4 regions of the Rahnella sp. RFA10(1/100) genome follow, and region 1 is predicted to be linked to each of the others. Evidence: predicted binding sites of a transcription regulator. Region 1 holds the regulator's gene; each other region holds the start of a gene.

Region 1 (4,143 bases):
AAAGTGAAAAGCACCGAACTGGTTAAACGAAAGACCACGACGGAGAGAAGCGCCAAAACGCGGGCCGAAAGTAAAAAAGAAAAGACACTCAAGACCACGCGGGCCGAGAGCAAAACAGAGAGACATAGCAAAACCCGTACCCTCGCGAAAAACAGCACGGAAAAGGCCGGTAAAAAAGAAGCCTATGGCCGGCACCGTAAAGGTAAGAAATTCGAAGAAGACAGCAAACCGATTACGCTAAGTGCAACACATAAAAAACGCTATCAGCATGCTCAGCAAACGGCCATGACCAAACTGATGCACCAGGTAGGAAAACCGTATCGCTGGGGCGGAACCTCGCCGAATACCGGTTTTGATTGCAGCGGCTTAGTTTATTATGCTTACAAAGATTTGATCCGTATAAAAATGCCACGTACAGCGAATGAAATGTATCACCTGCGCGATGCCGCTCCGGTCAAACGCGGCGAACTTGAAAGCGGTGATCTGGTGTTCTTCAGAATCAATAACCGCGGCGCGGCAGACCATGTTGGGGTTTACGTTGGCAACGGCAAGTTTATTCAGTCTCCAAGAACGGGCGAAGACATTAAGATTACTTCTCTTGGCGATGATTACTGGCAAGACCACTATGTAGGCGCACGTCGGGTAATGACCCCTAAAACGATCCGATAATAAACAATTCGTTAAGTCTGAAGGTTCGCTAATCAGCCATTGAATAGCATTTAACGAAGCGTTTCTGCAGGGAAGAACATCGGCGGTAACGGTCACTGCGTAACATTGAAAAGGGCGACGCCTGTGACAGGCGTCGCCCTTTTTTATGGCGGATCACTTATTGAATCAGTTCATTATTGCAGTGAAGCTGAAAGCGATAATCATAAGCAAAGCGCATACCGTGGTGATCAACGATAATTTCAGGTTGCTGTCCATCAAACCCCCTTTCGGATCAAATTGTGGCATTTCTTAATACCACACTCATTGTGTGCCAACGCATTTTCTCATAATTAACCTTTAAAATCTTGTGTTGAATGACAATGCGTTCCTGAGAATTTTGCTTCCACTTTCCTGCATTATAAGAGAAAATTGTCGGTTAACACGTCTGTGTGCCGGTCGATTTCACCCGAGAGCATTTCGCGCCTCATTCTGAAGAATCCACCCAATGATTTCACTGCCCTTTGAGAAGCCAGCAGTTAAATCCTCGCAGGCAAACGATTAACATAATGCTAACGTGCTGAAGCACGTGAGTTCAGGAGTCATTGTTTACATGGCAACGATTAAAGATGTCGCAAAGCGCGCTGGCGTTTCCACTACAACCGTGTCGCACGTCATCAATAAAACACGTTTCGTCGCCGAAGAAACCAAAGAAGCGGTTCTCCTTGCAATCAAAGAGTTACATTACTCTCCGAGTGCTGTAGCCCGCAGTCTGAAGGTCAATAACACTAAAACCATCGGCCTGCTGGCCACCTCAAGCGAAGCGCCCTATTTTGCCGAAGTGATTGAAGCCGTGGAAAACAGCTGCTTCTCCAAAGGCTATACGCTGATTTTGTGTAACTCGCATAATAACCTGGAGAAACAACAGGCCTACCTGCAAATGCTGGCGCAAAAACGCGTCGACGGCTTGCTGGTGATGTGCGCGGAATACCCTGATGAATTGCTCAATATGCTCGAAGAGTACCGCTCGATTCCCATGGTGGTCATGGACTGGGGTGAAGCACGCAAGAACTTTACCGACAGCATTATCGATAACGCTTTCGAAGGTGGTTACATGGCCGGTCGTTATCTGATTGAACGCGGTCATCGTGATATTGGCGTGATCCCCGGGCAACTGGCGCGTAATACCGGCGGCGGCCGCTTCCAGGGTTTTGTGAAAGCACTGACTGAAGCCAATATTCCTCTTCGTGACGAATGGGTAGTTCAGGGTGATTTCGAACCAGAGTCTGGCTACCAGGCAATGCATAAGATTCTGATGCAGAAGCATCGTCCGACTGCCGTGTTTTGCGGCGGCGATGTGATGGCAATGGGTGCAATTTGTGCCGCAGACGAACTCGGCCTTCGCGTTCCTCAGGATATTTCCGTGATCGGGTACGACAATGTGCGTAACGCCCGTTACTTCTCCCCGGCGCTGACAACCGTGCATCAGCCGAAAGAACGTCTGGGTGAAATGGCCTTTACGATGTTACTGGACAGAATTGTCAGTAAGCGTGAAGAGTCCCAGACCATCGAAGTGCATCCGAAACTGGTCGAGCGCCGTTCAGTCGCCGACGGCCCGTACCGTGATTACCGTCGTTAACAAATCACAAACGCCTGCCTGTGCAGGCGTTTTTTCTAATCGCGCAGCCATTCCTGATTCATGGTGTCTGTATCGCCCATGTATTCCAACAGCCAGCTCAGTGAAGGTGAAGGATTGCTTTGATCCCACGTCAGGCAGCACGGGCTGTCAGGGAATATATTCTCCAGTGCCAGCACCTGTAATTTTCCCTGTTCAATCCACGGCATGACCCGGTGAACCGGCATCATACCCACGCACAATCCTTCAGTCAGGCATTCCAGCGCACAGGTCCAGTCCGGCACGACCAGACGCCGCTGGTTATCGAGCGTCCAGGTATCACGCTTCGGCAATGTCCGGGAAGTATCTTCCAGGCACAATGCCGGATAAGGTCGCAGTTGATCATCGTTCAGCGCACCGGATAGCTGCGCCAGCGGATGTTGCGGGCTGACGACACAATGCCAGTCCATAAATCCCATATCACGAAAACTGAAGCGCCCGCCAACCGGTATCGCGCGCGTAGCGCCGATCGCCACGTCTGCACGCCCGTCGACCAACGCATCCCAGACACCGTTAAACACTTCCGAGTGAATAATGAGTTCGGTATCTGCAAAATGGCGATAAAAATCGAGCACCAGACGCCGTGTCCGTGCGGGTTTGACAATCCGGTCGACCGCCACACGTAATTCGCCGCGCCAGCCGTTCGCCACCTGCTGACACTGCCGGCGGGTGGCTATCATTTTTTTTGTCATAACCCGTGCTTCATCGACAAAAACCTTTCCCGCTGGCGTCAGCACTACATCACGATGTCGACGTTCAAACAACGGCACGGCCAGCCATTGTTCAAGCTGGCGGACGGTGTAACTGATGGCAGAAGGCACACGGTGTAAGTCCTGCGCAGCTGCACTAAAACTGCCGGTTCTTGCGACAGCATCAACCACTTCGAGAGCGTATTCTGACCACATAATCCAGCCTTCAATTTTTTTGATAGCAGAGTGCAAATATTAACGTTTCACAAGCCTGTTATCAAAGCGTTAAACTCCGCCCCCGGTATGAAATCTGCGTCACATCATCTGCAATAAATAAATTAACGAGACAATAATGAAACCCTCCTTTGGATTTATGCTCTATCTTGCGGGTCTGAGCATGCTGGGCTTTTTAGCCACCGATATGTATCTGCCTGCGTTCAGTGCCATGCAAACCAGTCTGATGACCAGCCCCGGGATGATCAGCGCAAGTCTGAGCATTTTTCTCGGTGGATTTGCTGTTGGTCAGTTGCTGTGGGGGCCACTGTCGGACAGAATCGCCCGTAAACCGGTATTGCTTCTTGGTCTGATACTTTTTGCGTTCGGCTGTCTGGGTGTTATCTGGGTTGAGAATGTACGCGCTCTTCTGGCTCTGCGTTTCTTACAGGCCATAGGCGTGTGTGCTGCCGCAGTCACCTGGCAGGCTATCGTTGTTGACCGTTTTTCTGCCGATGTGGCAAAAAAAACTTTTGCCAGCATTATGCCGTTAGTGGCGCTTTCTCCGGCTCTTGCACCGTTGCTGGGTGCCTGGGTGCTCAATCATTTTGACTGGGAAGCTATTTTTGCCCTGCTGACCGTCGTTGCCATCGCTTTAGTGCTGACGACGCTGACTCTGCATGAAAACAAACCGGCAAAAGACGCAAAGGCAGATAAAACCGGCTTTACGACTTTATTGAAATCGCCTGTTTACAGCGGGAATGTCATGATTTATGCCGCCTGTTCAGCGGGTTTCTTTGCGTGGCTGACGGGCTCACCGTTTATCCTGAGCGATATGGGCTATTCACCCGGTGCCATCGGGCTGAGCTATGTTCCACAGACTATCGCTTTCCTGCTCGGTGGTTTTGGTTGCCGTGTTCT
Region 2 (4,143 bases), on a different contig from region 1:
CATTCATGGTAACCGCGATTTTCTGCTCGGCAGACGCTTCGCACGCGACAGCCTGATGACATTGCTGCCGGAAAAAAAAGTGCTTGAGCTGTATGGCCGCCGCGTCCTGATCCTGCACGGTGATACCCTGTGTACCGATGATGTCGCGTATCAAAATTTCCGCAAAAAAGTCCACAACCCGCTGATCCAAAGACTTTTCCTGATGCTGCCGCTGAAATGGCGGCTGGCGATTGCCGCCAGAATGCGCGCCAACAGCAAAGCCTCAAATCAGGGTAAGTCACTGGATATTATGGATGTGAACCCGCAGGCAGTGATCAGCGAAATGCAGACGTCAGGCGTAGAATGGTTGATTCACGGCCATACCCATCGTCCGGCGATCCACGAGGTGGCGTTGCAGAATAAAACCGGCCACCGGGTGGTACTCGGTGCCTGGCACGAAGAAGGCTCGATGGTCAAGGTGACTGCCGACAACGTGGAACTGATCAGCTTCCCGTTTTGAGTCACCCTCCCATTACCCTGAATAATGTTGAGTTGCCGAAGGCAACAAGTTTGTGAATCCCCGGGAGCTTAGCTGGCTCAGTGACCAGGGCGAATGAACGCAGTCAACATATCAGCAGCCTGAAGTATGAAGGGTAACAGGTACGCCGCTGTGGAAGCGGAATTGCTCATCCGGCGTGAGGATCAGTTCCGCTTCAATTCTGCCAAACTCCTCTACCCGTTCACGGATATCCGTTCCGGCATACTGTTCTGCCAGCGCCAGGTAATCGGCAAAATGCCGTGATTCAGAACGCAGCAGTGAGGTATAAAAGCGCGATAAGGTTTCATCGAGATGTGGCGCAATTTTGGCAAAGCGCTCGCAGGAACGCGCTTCGATGTACGCTCCGATAATCAGCCGGTCAACCAGAATATTCAGATCATCATGATGACGGGTATGTTTGATCATCCTGCTGGCATAGCGCGACGGTGAAAGCTGGGTATAAGTAATATTGCGTTTTTGCATGATTTCCACCACCTGCTCAAAGTGGTGAAGCTCTTCCCGTGCCAGACGGGCCGCGCAAAACAGCAGTTCAGTGCGCTCAAGATATTTGGTCATCAGGCTCATCGCCGTTGCCGCCGCTTTCTTTTCACAGTTGGCGTGATCAATCAGCATCACCGTCTGATTTTCCAGCGCCACATCGACCCAGATAGCAGGGGTTTCACAGTGAAGAAAATCATAAATCGGTGCCAGTAAAGCCTGCGTCATAAATCAGTTTCCAGTCAGATTTGTCATTAACAGCGTGAGGGGGATTATACAAATCTGCCGCCAACTTCTCATCAAAAATGCGCGGTTTTCCGGCGACGCAACCGTTTTCCTCCCTCACGGAGCATGCTATCATTTGCGCCCTCGCAGTTTCTATTTCCGAATCACAGGAGCTTTACAGACATGTCATCCAACGTTACCCCGGCAAAAATCGCCATCGTTATGGGGTCAAAAAGTGACTGGGCGACCATGCAGTTCGCCGCCGACGTCCTCACAACGCTGAATATTCCTTTCCATGTCGATATCGTCTCCGCTCACCGTACGCCGGACAAGTTATTTACTTTCGCTGAGCAAGCTTCCGCTAACGGATTTGATGTGATCATCGCGGGTGCCGGTGGCGCAGCGCATTTACCGGGCATGCTGGCGGCGAAGACGCTGGTACCGGTGTTGGGTGTTCCGGTGCAAAGTGCGGCACTCAGTGGCATCGACAGCTTATATTCCATCGTGCAGATGCCGCGTGGCATTCCGGTCGGTACGCTGGCGATTGGTAAAGCGGGTGCGGCTAACGCGGCGCTACTGGCGGCACAGATTCTGGCGCTGCATGATGCTGAAATCGCCAAAAATCTGGCGACATGGCGCACTACACAAACGGACGAAGTGCTGAATAATCCCGATCCGCGGGAGGAAGCATGAAACCGGTTTGCGTACTCGGAAACGGCCAGTTAGGCAGAATGCTGCGTCAGGCCGGTGAACCACTGGGCATCGCCGTATATCCCGTCGGCCTGGATGCCGAGCCGGAAGCCGTACCGTATCAGCAAAGCGTCATCACTGCTGAAATCGAGCGCTGGCCGGAAACTGCCCTGACCCGTGAACTGGCGACGCATAATGCGTTCGTCAACCGCGATATTTTCCCGCGTCTGGCCGACCGCCTGACGCAAAAACAGTTACTGGATCAACTCGGCCTGGCAACCGCACCATGGCAATTGCTGGCCGATGTTGCCCAATGGCCGCAGGTTTTCTCACAGCTGGGTGAACTGGCGATTGTGAAACGTCGTGTTGGCGGTTACGACGGCCGGGGTCAGTGGCGTCTGCGTTCAGGCGAAGAAAATACGCTGCCGCAGGATTGCTACGGCGAATGCATCGTTGAGCAGGGCATCAATTTCTCCGGTGAAGTCTCGCTGGTGGGTGCGCGCGGACACGACGGCAAAACGGTCTTTTATCCGCTGACCCACAACCTGCATCAGGACGGTATTTTGCGCACCAGCGTTGCGCTGCCACAGCCGGATGCTAATCTGCAACGGCAGGCAGAAGGCATGCTGTCGGCCATCATGAACGAACTGAAATATGTCGGCGTGATGGCGATGGAATGTTTCGTGGTCAGCGAAGGGTTGCTGATCAACGAGCTGGCGCCGCGTGTGCATAACAGCGGACACTGGACGCAAAACGGCGCATCCTACAGTCAGTTTGAAATGCATCTGCGCGCCATTCTCGATCTGCCACTGCCGAAACCGGTAGTGAGTTCGCCGTCGGTGATGGTGAATCTGATTGGCACCGATGTATCAGAAAAATGGCTGAGTCTGCCGCTGGTCAATCTGCACTGGTATGAGAAAGACGTGCGTCCGGGTCGTAAAGTCGGACACCTGAATCTCAACGACGCCAGCGCCAGCCTGCTGAAAGACACTCTCAACGCACTGGTCCCGATGCTGCCGCCAGAATACGCCAGCGGCATTGAATGGGCAGTTGATAAGCTTTGATTTGATCGACTCCCTCCCCTGCGAAGGGGGAGGAGAAAAGCGCGATCGGCTCCCTCCCCTGCGATGAACTGAACCCCTAAACCTGGACACCCGGTTAGCGCAGGGGGGAGGCGTTTAGAAACTACGAGTCGTATTGCCTGAACAACGCCCGTCCCCGCAGCAATCTGACACCCAGCCAGCCACCGCAAACTGACAACAGCACCGCCCCGACGACCGGAACCGCAATCCACATCAGATAATTCGGCTCCCACGGGAAATCAAACACTTTGCGTTGCAGCAGCCATAACGCGGCTTCCGCACCGATTGCGGCGGCGATCCCGGCCACCAGCCCGAGCACGGCAAATTCACACCACAGTGTCCGGTGGAGCATTTTTTTGCTGGCACCCAGCGTACGGTAAACAATCAGTTCCTGACGGCGCTGATGCATGCCGACCTGAATCTGTGCCAGCAACAGCAATCCGCCACACAGCATCACCAGGATCACCATCACTTCCAGCGCCCTGCTGACCTGCTGTAATACCTGCCCGACCTGACGCAGAATCGCGCCGATATCCAGCAAACTCAGCGTCGGGAACTGGCGGTTAAGCTGCGTGATAGTGCTGATATCGCCATGATAGCGGAAGCTGGTCAGCCAGCTTTGCGGTTGTGCATCCAGCGCACCAGGCGGGAAGATAAAGTAGAAATTCGGCTTCAGGCTGTCCCAGTCTACTTTCCGCAGGCTGGTAATTCTGGCACTGAATTCCTGCGTATCGCCGCTGAACGTCACGGTATCACCGAGTTTAAGCCCCAGTCGTCCCGCCAGCCCTTCGTCAATTGACACTTCACCGGCTTTCGGCGGCCCGTTGCCTGCCACCAGCGGATTGTGATCCGGCAAGCCCTGCATCCAGGTCAGATTCAGCTCACGGTTCACCGCTTCCCCGCCCGCATCGTCCGGTCTGATGATATCCGTGGCCACTTTATCGTTAATCTTTGTCAGGCGAACCCGCACAATCGGATAGAAGGTTTCCGGCTCAGCGTTATGCTGATGCAGGAAATCCGTTACCTGTGGGATCTGCTCTTTGGTGATATTAAGCAGGAAGTAATTCGGACTGTCCGGCGGCAGTTGTTGTTCCCAGCGGTCCAGCAAATCACCACGCATCACCAGCAGTA
Region 3 (4,143 bases), on a different contig from region 1:
GCATCGCCGACAGCCGGCGGGCCGGGTAACTGGATATCGACCGGAACGATCTGCTGGATCAGCGCATTTAAGGAATCCGCACCGACCGTTTCCAGCATCTGTTGCTGCTGCTGAGAAGACGGACCGATATGGCGGCCGATAAAAGCTTCGCTGTGTTCAAGTTGGCTGAGAGTCTGAGTCATTTGCTACGCATTCCTGAAATCTGCTGGAGGTGTCTTGGGATACTGACAAAAGCTACGGGTCTGGATCTGCCCCGCAAGCGGGTTACGGGGCGGGTAAAACAGTGTTTAATCAGTCTTCAATGGATGCTGAATAGGCTTGTGCATCAAGCAGGTTAGCCAGTTCGCTTTCATCTGATGCTTTAATCTGGAACAGGAAACCGGTGTCATATGGCTCGCTGTTGACCAGCTCCGGAGAACCTTCCAGTTCAGCGTTTACCGCAATGATTTCGCCGCTGATCGGAGAGTAAATGTCGGAAGCCGCTTTGACGGATTCCGCCACGGCGCAGTCTTCACCGGCGGCAACTTCACGGCCCACTTCCGGCAGATCAACAAATACCATGTCGCCCAGTAATTCCTGTGCGTGTTCGGTGATACCTACGGTGTAAATTCCGTTACCTTCTGAACGAATCCACTCGTGGGAAGACGCGTATTTCAAATCTGCTGGAACATTGCTCATTATATTTTCTCCAAAAAAGTGCTTAATTCAGCGTTAACTGGATAATTTTATGTCGGATTTTTACTGCGCCAGCGGTTTGCCGTTACGGACAAAACCTGGCTTCGTGACTTTCACCGGCATTTCGCGGTTACGGATTTGCACAATCGCGTGCCCGCCAATGCCCGCCGGAACGCGTGCCAGCGCAATACTGTAGCCCAGCGTCGGAGAGAATGAGCCGCTGGTGATCACGCCTTCCAGCGTGTTGCCCGCGCTGTCGGTGAATCGCACCGGCAGTTCGTTACGCAATACACCTTTCTCCGTCATCACCAGACCAACCAACTGTTCAGTGCCCTGCTCGCGCTGTCTTTCCAGTGCGTCACGGCCGATAAAATCACGGTCTTCCGGTACCCAGGCGATGGTCCAGCCCATGTTGGCGGCCAGCGGTGATACGCCTTCATCCATTTCCTGACCGTAGAGATTCATGCCCGCTTCCAGACGCAAGGTGTCACGCGCGCCCAGACCGGCTGGCTTCACGCCTGCGGCCAGCAGTTTTTGCCAGAAATCAGCAACCTGCTCTTGCGGCAGCGCGATTTCATAACCCGCTTCGCCGGTGTAACCGGTGGTCGCGATAAACAGGTCGCCCGCCTGAACGCCGAAGAATGGCTTCATGCCCGCTACCGCTTGTTTTTGTTCAGCGGTAAACAGGGTTTCTGCTTTTTCTTTCGCATGAGGTCCCTGCACGGCAACCAGTGCCAGATCATCACGCACCGTCAGTTCGATACCGTACGGCTCTGCATGCTGCGAAATCCATGCCAGATCTTTCTCACGGGTCGCTGAGTTAACCACCAGACGGAAATAGTTTTCATTAAGGAAGTAAACGATCAGATCGTCAATGACGCCGCCGGAGGCATTGAGCATGCCGGTGTACAGCGCTTTACCCGGGGCAGTCAGTTTGGCGACATCGTTCGCCAGAAGATAACGGAGGAATTCACGGGTACGGGCACCGTGGAGATCGACAATGGTCATGTGCGAGACGTCAAACATACCGGCATCCTGACGCACAATGTGGTGTTCATCCAGCTGGGAGCCGTAATGCAAAGGCATCATCCAGCCGTGGAAATCGACCATACGCGCGCCGCACGCAACATGTTGTTCATAAAGCTGAGTCTGCTTAACCATCTTATTCCTCATTTCATTAAGTGCATAAACAGCACACCGCGCAAACGATACCCTTTGCCTGAACTTACCACTGAATCTCCCTGCTAACCATAAGTTAAAATATGCAGAGCGGTGGGAATGTCAGTGATTTCACAGGGGCATTTTGCAGAGTTTTTGACTGGTAAACTGGGGTTTGTGGCGCAAAATCTACAAATAAACAGCAAAAGTGTCGATGTTATATAACGACAAGGCCGGATTTCTCACCATTTGCAGAATGAGAAATCCGGCCCCGGATTAGAAAATGTAATGGAAAATTTTAGCTGAAATTAGATTATTTCAATCGAAGCGATGGCTCCTGTAACCATTCAGGTAAATCATTGAGCCCCATTGCCTGTCGGACCAGCTTCGGTTTGACACCCGGCAGGGAATCCGCCAGCGTCAGGCCGATATCGCGCAGCAGTTTTTTGGCAGGATTGTCACCGGCAAACAGTTCGCGAAAGCCCTGCATTCCGGCAAGCATCAGCGCTGCGCTGTGTTTGCGGCGGCGCTCATAACGGCGCAGATACATATGCTGGCCAAAATCCTTGCCTTCTTTTTGCAGACGTTTGATTTCGGAGACCAGTTCAGCAGCATCCATAAAGCCTAAGTTGACACCCTGCCCGGCCAGCGGATGCACGGTGTGTGCCGCATCCCCGACCAGCGCCAGACGTTGTCCGGCGAAGCTGCGGGCATAACGTCCGGTCAGCGGGAAGGTCAGACGATCGCTTTCTACTGCACAGACACCAAGGCGCAGGTCAAAGGTGCTGGCGAGAATTTTGTTGAATGCTTCTGGCTCCAGCGCCCTCAGGCGCTGCGCTTCATCCGGAGATACTGACCAGACAATAGAAGACAAATGTGTATCCGCCAGCGGCAGAAATGCCAGAATGCCTTCACCGTGGAATACCTGCCGTGCCACAGACTGGTGCGGTTCTTCCGTGCGGATGGTCGCCACCAGTGCATGATGGCGGTAATCCCAAAAGGTCAGTGGAATATCGGCGTGCTGACGCAGCCATGACTGTGCACCATCCGCTCCCACGACTAAGCGCGCACTGAGCTGACGATCATCATTGAGGGTAATGAAGGCTTCATTTTCACCCCATGCCACATTTTTCAATGTGGCTGATGTGAGCAGTGTAATGTCAGAAGATTTTTCCGCATGCTGCCACAAAGCACGGTGGATCACCTGATTTTCGATGATGTGCCCCAGATGGCTGAAACCGTATTCTTCGCCACGGAATGCAATTTTACCGAAGCTGTCGCGATCCCAGACTTCCATCCCCTGATAAGCATTGGCACGCTGAGCGATGATGCTGTCCCAGACACCCATATATTTCAGCAGGCGTTCACTGGCAGCATTGATCGCCGAAACCCGTAAACCCGGCTGTTCCGGCAACGGCGTATCGAGATCCGGCTGCTGGTTTTCCAGTACAGCAACGCGCAAACCGCTGCCCTGTAATCCGCACGCCAGCGCCAGACCCACCATTCCGCCACCGGCGATAACCACATCAAAAGATTGCATAATTTTTCCTGTAAGGATTAACGGTCAACCCAGCCCAGCGTCCGGCGGGTAAACGCATCACGTAGCGGCGTAATGCCTTCCATCGCCAGTAAACCAAGATTACGTCCGACCATTAATGGCAGCCAGCGGTTGGCAAAGAGATGGATCAGGCCATCCGTGACGCCGATGGTCGCCTGCTGATCAGGCTGACGGCGCCGCTGATATTCACTCAGCACAGGGTAACTGCCGACGTCGGTGCCTTGTACGGCAGCATGGGCCAGCGTTTCCGCCAGCGTGATGACATCACGCAGACCGAGGTTAAAACCCTGTCCCGCAATCGGATGCAGCGTTTGCGCCGCGTTGCCCACCAGCGCCAGACGGTGACTGATATGGCTGTTAGCTTTTTGTAATTGCAGCGGATAACTGAAACGTTTACCGGCCTGGTTTAAGGTGCCCAGACGCCAGCCGAACGCTTTTTGCAACGCACTGAGAAACTGCGCTTCGCTCCAGTTATCGATTTCTTCTTTCGCTTCTCGCGGATGACACCAGACCAGGGAACTGCGGCCGTCGGACATCGGAAGCAGGGCCAGCGGTCCGTGCTGAGTGAAACGCTCAAACGCGCGGCCGTTGTGCGGCTCGCCGGTCGCAACGTTGGTGATGACGGCAATCTGTCCGTAATCTTCACGTTGCCAGCCAATATTGCAGGCTTTTGCCAGCGAAGAATGGGAACCGTCAGCGGCCACCAAAAGCTGTGCAGTCAGAACTTGACCATCGTCGAGCGTCACGCTGGC
Region 4 (4,143 bases), on a different contig from region 1:
GGGCTTTCTGGTCTTTTCTATGTCCTTACGCTTAACCTTAAACCAGCGAGTGAAAAACGGAAGGTTTTCCCAAGGAAAGTAGAAGGACCAATTTACAACTGACAGATCCACTTTAAAGGTTTTTTCATAGGCTTCGAGGGCATATACGAAATCATCACCCGGAGCAAAATCTTGTAGCTCTGTATCAAACTCAAGCGGCACTTCCCTTTTCAAATCGAAATCGTAGTAACCAGGTATTTCCTCGCGGAACATTAATAAGACTTTTTCTTCCATTAAAAGTACGTCCATGCAATACGATCTTCTGGACGTGCTATTAAATTATATTTTGATCTGGTTTCGGCGGCCACCTGCTGAATTAATATGACTGCCATTGCATATCCAACAAAGGGGACATATCTATCAGTGCAGCCCATTTCGTGGTTTTTCGCATAGTCAAGGTATTGAACGACTTACCAACCGGCGTCCACGCTCTAAGGCCAAAGGGCAGTTTGGCTTGCTTTAAAAGGGCCCCCGATAGCTTTGACGCTACGCTGGTTCCCGGTATTGCAGTTACCATCTTGCCCGGAACCGGAATGTAAGGCTGCCCTGTAATAATGAGAACTGTAGCCGTAGTATCCAACCCAAGGTGGTTTGATAAGCTTTCAATAAAAATTAGACCAAATAACTCTTGGTTACTCAGATTGGCATGCCCGTGATAAAAGTACGTTCCGCTCAGCTCTTCAGTCGTATCCATTTCAATATCCTTTTGATTAGAGGGGTTTTAGAATACCGCCGCTTTCATACGCAGACAATTGTTCCCTGACACCGAATCCCCTTTCTGCCCGGCGCGTCACTTTAATCACATCGTCTGACTTAACATCTCGTAACGGTTTTTCATGTCCGTCATTACGTGCGCTATTTTCTCCCCGGTAGCATCCGCACCAGTGTATTGTCACGCAGACGATAATGATGCCAGAGCGCCGCCAGAGCGTGTAAACCAATCAGGTAATAACCCGTATTGGCCAGCCACATATGCACTGTTTTAAGCTGCCTTTGCAATTCCATATCCGGGAAAACACTTTTTGGCATCATGATGTTAAACATTGTCCAGTCATGACCGGCGTAATATTTCGATAAAATACCCAATACGGGTAATCCGATAAACATCAGATAAATCACCGTGTGCGTTAGCACCGCAAGATTATGTTGCCAGCGGGGTGGCGCAGGTTTAACAGGCGGCGTGCTATACATTGCACGCACAAACACCCGTACACACATCAGAAATAATACGCAAAAACCCAGACTGTAATGCGTCAGTGTTAATAGTTCGCGTACCTGAGAGCCCCTGGCGAACGCCCCCTTGATATCCATCGTAGTATAAGTAAAAACGACTAAAACCAGCACCAGCCAGTGAATCACAATTTGCACAGAGGAGTATCGGCTACGCATAGAAGTTCCGGTAAACGAAGATACGTTAACCTTACTTCCCAAGACTTAAGCTTACATTAAGAACAATGCGGGATAGCAATGAAAGGGGAAAAAAACAGAACAGTGAAACGTTTAAGAGAGGAAATAAGAAAATAAAAACTGACAGTGAACCGCATTTCCTGCCCGGCTAAAAAGCAGGGCAGAAGAAACTCAGCACATCAACCGTTCGGTTAGCGCGCGATCAGGAAACTTTCCAGTGTAGCGCCAGAATCCAGTGCTGCTTTAATGGCAGAAGGTGTACGACCCTGACCAGTCCAGGTTTTTTTAGAACCGTCAGTGTCGGTGTACTCATAAAGAGCAGGACGTGGCTTGCGTTTGGCTTTGGTAGTGACTTTCGCACTCTGATGACCCAGAAGATCATCAATCGCGATGCCGTCGTTTGCCAGCATTTCGCGATATTTCAGTAATTTTTCGTCGCGCTCTTGTTGCTGTGCACTGCGCGCTTTTGCATTTTCGCGAGTTTCTTCCACAATGGCGGTCAGTTTTTCAAGGATTTCTTCCAGGGTACTCAAAGGCATTTCGCGAGCCTGAGCCCGAAGTGTACGGATATTATTCAAAACGTTTAATGCATTGTCCATGATGTGCTCACTTTAGAGGCGTTTCATTAAATTAGTCACTCTGATTCTACACAAACAAATAATGATATCAATTGCGTCAGGATAATATTACACCTTATTACACAATTCCTGTGTGAGTCGCTTCGGTTTATTGAATTTTAATGCATTATTTTATAAGAACAGATGATGGATTAATAAATCTCCCCACACAAACCTCCCTGAGCAGCCCAAAATAAGCAGAAAAAAATTGTTAAGCTAAATTTTCCCCTCTTTATAATAGTATCGCTGCGTGAATAACATGCGGTGCTATTATGTACAAACAGGGTCACTTCTTTTCTTTTGGCGCGGCCCTTAGTACCTGGCTTATTCATTTCGCTAAATAACGCCTTGCCATAAACCCTAACTCCCTGCCGAAACCGCCAAAAAGCATTTTCTGCACAAAAAATGAAATGAAGTTTATGCTGCGGCCCATTAAAATGTGATTTACATCACATAGGGATTTTATTGACTCCATGTTTAAGACAATTTTTGTTGTTTGCGCGGCGTGCGTGGTACTGAAACTCGCGCTGGACTGGCAGATTATTTTGCAGGTTGCGGAAGGTTAACCGTCAGCTGACGGGCCAGAGCCGCAAATTCTGTCAGATTGCGGGTTAACACGCCGCGTCGCCATATCAGCCATGTGGTCAAAAACGATAATTATCGGCCAGCGGCCAGATGCTCACCGTGCTGCTGCCCGGCATACTTTCCAGCATACTACGTGGCATCAGCGCCAGACCGCCTCCGGCTATCACACAAGCCAGCATGCCGTGATAGGACTCCATTTCGTAAATTTTCCCCGGTGCAGCGCCATCATCCGCAAACCAGCTTTCGAAATGACGGCGATAAGAGCAGTTCGACCGGAATGCATAGAGAATCTCCCCGTTAACATCCTGACCGCGTGTCACAGGACCGTGGATGAAAAGTGAAGTGCACATTCCGCAGACATGGGGGGTGACATGTGCCCCTTTTTGTACTCATTTCAAAAATACCTAACCTGTAACCAGGTGAAAATATCCTCTTTTACTTTCGCGTTAATTGTGGCAGGAGATTAATTAACAAAGAATTAGCAATTAAAGCTAAAGGTGATTACATGAAAAGGTATTTATTAGCATTGCCCGCTGAATATTTCAGGTGCGTTAACCTCTTTATTCATTAACGGTGCAACTCAAGATCCGATTTAGAAAAATGACCTGATGAGGGGTAAATCCATGAAAGGCTTAGTGAATGATGTCTTGTCTATATTCTCACCCAAAGCGGTTAAGCCTGTTTTGGTCCGCCCGGGGTTATCACATCGCGAGATTGCCTCGCTGCAGGCCGTCGGTGTGACCACGGTGTCCTGGGCTACCTCCATGGAAGAACTCAATAACGCATTTGTTAAAAAAGCGTTGGATGCCGGTGCCGTCGGCTACCACATTACCCATGTGGAATCGCACAAACCAGGTAAAGAGCAGCAACACGTCATGGCTGCCACCGCGACCTTTTACCATATCAATCACAAAGTGGCTTATGGCTGATGTGTATGGAAGGGCGCTATAAAAATGCCGTGTGCATGCGGCGTTTAGACATTAATAATCCCCCACCCACCTTTCGGCGGATGGGGTTTTCTGCAACCTCTTGGCATGAAACCGAATTACATCTGGGTCAATCATGTAACCCGCTGCAACGCCCGAAATTTCTCTGGAAAGCACCCGTCATTTCCGCAGTTAACCCGTTGGTTTAGCTCACTCAATTACGCTATAGTGCGTGCGCCGCGGCAAAATCCGCTGCCGGGTTTCGCAGCCTGAATACCACACCAGAAACACATATGTCATAATTATGTGTTGGGCTCCCTTGCACCTGCAAACTCAGAGATATCGTGTTTGTACATCCAATGGTGGCTCAGGCAGGGCAACCTTCGGGTTGGCCGGGTTTCTGGTTTGTGCCGGTACTGCGAACCTTGTCTGAGCTACCACCAATAAGAGTTTCGCAGCTCTGGTGGTGGTTAAATTCACAAACCAGAGAATCCAAAGATGAAACTATCACATAGCCCTACGTTTCTGCCCTTCTGCCCTGCTGTTCCTGCGCTGTCAAAAACAGGAGT

What was found. Region 1 encodes PurR, which represses purine synthesis genes. Its sites were predicted from a motif close to CANGCAAACGTTTGCNTG; they were not measured.
Region 2: purE (5-(carboxyamino)imidazole ribonucleotide mutase) is a predicted target of PurR. The motif match lies at 1,338-1,355, and genes of this name have one in related genera.
Region 3: gcvT (glycine cleavage system aminomethyltransferase GcvT) is a predicted target of PurR. The motif match lies at 1,880-1,897, and genes of this name have one in related genera.
Region 4: cybB (cytochrome b561) is a predicted target of PurR. The motif match lies at 1,529-1,546, and genes of this name have one in related genera.

Annotation. Positions count from the first base shown of each region.
Region 1 covers NZ_SEWR01000001.1:973,781-977,923, forward strand. Annotated here, with positions in the region: gene ETV65_RS04290 (C40 family peptidase) at 1-669, shown strand, start outside; gene purR (HTH-type transcriptional repressor PurR) at 1,259-2,284, shown strand; gene punR (DNA-binding transcriptional activator PunR) at 2,320-3,225, opposite strand; gene punC (purine nucleoside transporter PunC) at 3,362-4,143, shown strand, end outside.
Region 2 covers NZ_SEWR01000014.1:52,462-56,604, forward strand. Annotated here, with positions in the region: gene lpxH (UDP-2,3-diacylglucosamine diphosphatase) at 1-499, shown strand, start outside; gene miaE (tRNA isopentenyl-2-thiomethyl-A-37 hydroxylase MiaE) at 611-1,243, opposite strand; gene purE (5-(carboxyamino)imidazole ribonucleotide mutase) at 1,424-1,933, shown strand; gene purK (5-(carboxyamino)imidazole ribonucleotide synthase) at 1,930-2,994, shown strand; gene ybbP (putative ABC transporter permease subunit YbbP) at 3,116-4,143, opposite strand, start outside.
Region 3 covers NZ_SEWR01000003.1:243,273-247,415, forward strand. Annotated here, with positions in the region: gene gcvP (aminomethyl-transferring glycine dehydrogenase) at 1-182, opposite strand, end outside; gene gcvH (glycine cleavage system protein GcvH) at 292-678, opposite strand; gene gcvT (glycine cleavage system aminomethyltransferase GcvT) at 739-1,836, opposite strand; gene ubiI (FAD-dependent 2-octaprenylphenol hydroxylase) at 2,147-3,373, opposite strand; gene ubiH (2-octaprenyl-6-methoxyphenyl hydroxylase) at 3,391-4,143, opposite strand, start outside.
Region 4 covers NZ_SEWR01000004.1:45,079-49,221, forward strand. Annotated here, with positions in the region: gene ETV65_RS13635 (DUF1493 family protein) at 1-288, opposite strand, end outside; partial or broken gene ETV65_RS13640 (STM2901 family protein) at 273-733, opposite strand; gene cybB (cytochrome b561) at 895-1,428, opposite strand; gene ETV65_RS13650 (H-NS family nucleoid-associated regulatory protein) at 1,638-2,045, opposite strand; partial or broken gene ETV65_RS13655 (LysR substrate-binding domain-containing protein) at 2,604-2,977, opposite strand; gene ETV65_RS13660 (DUF1471 domain-containing protein) at 3,272-3,577, shown strand.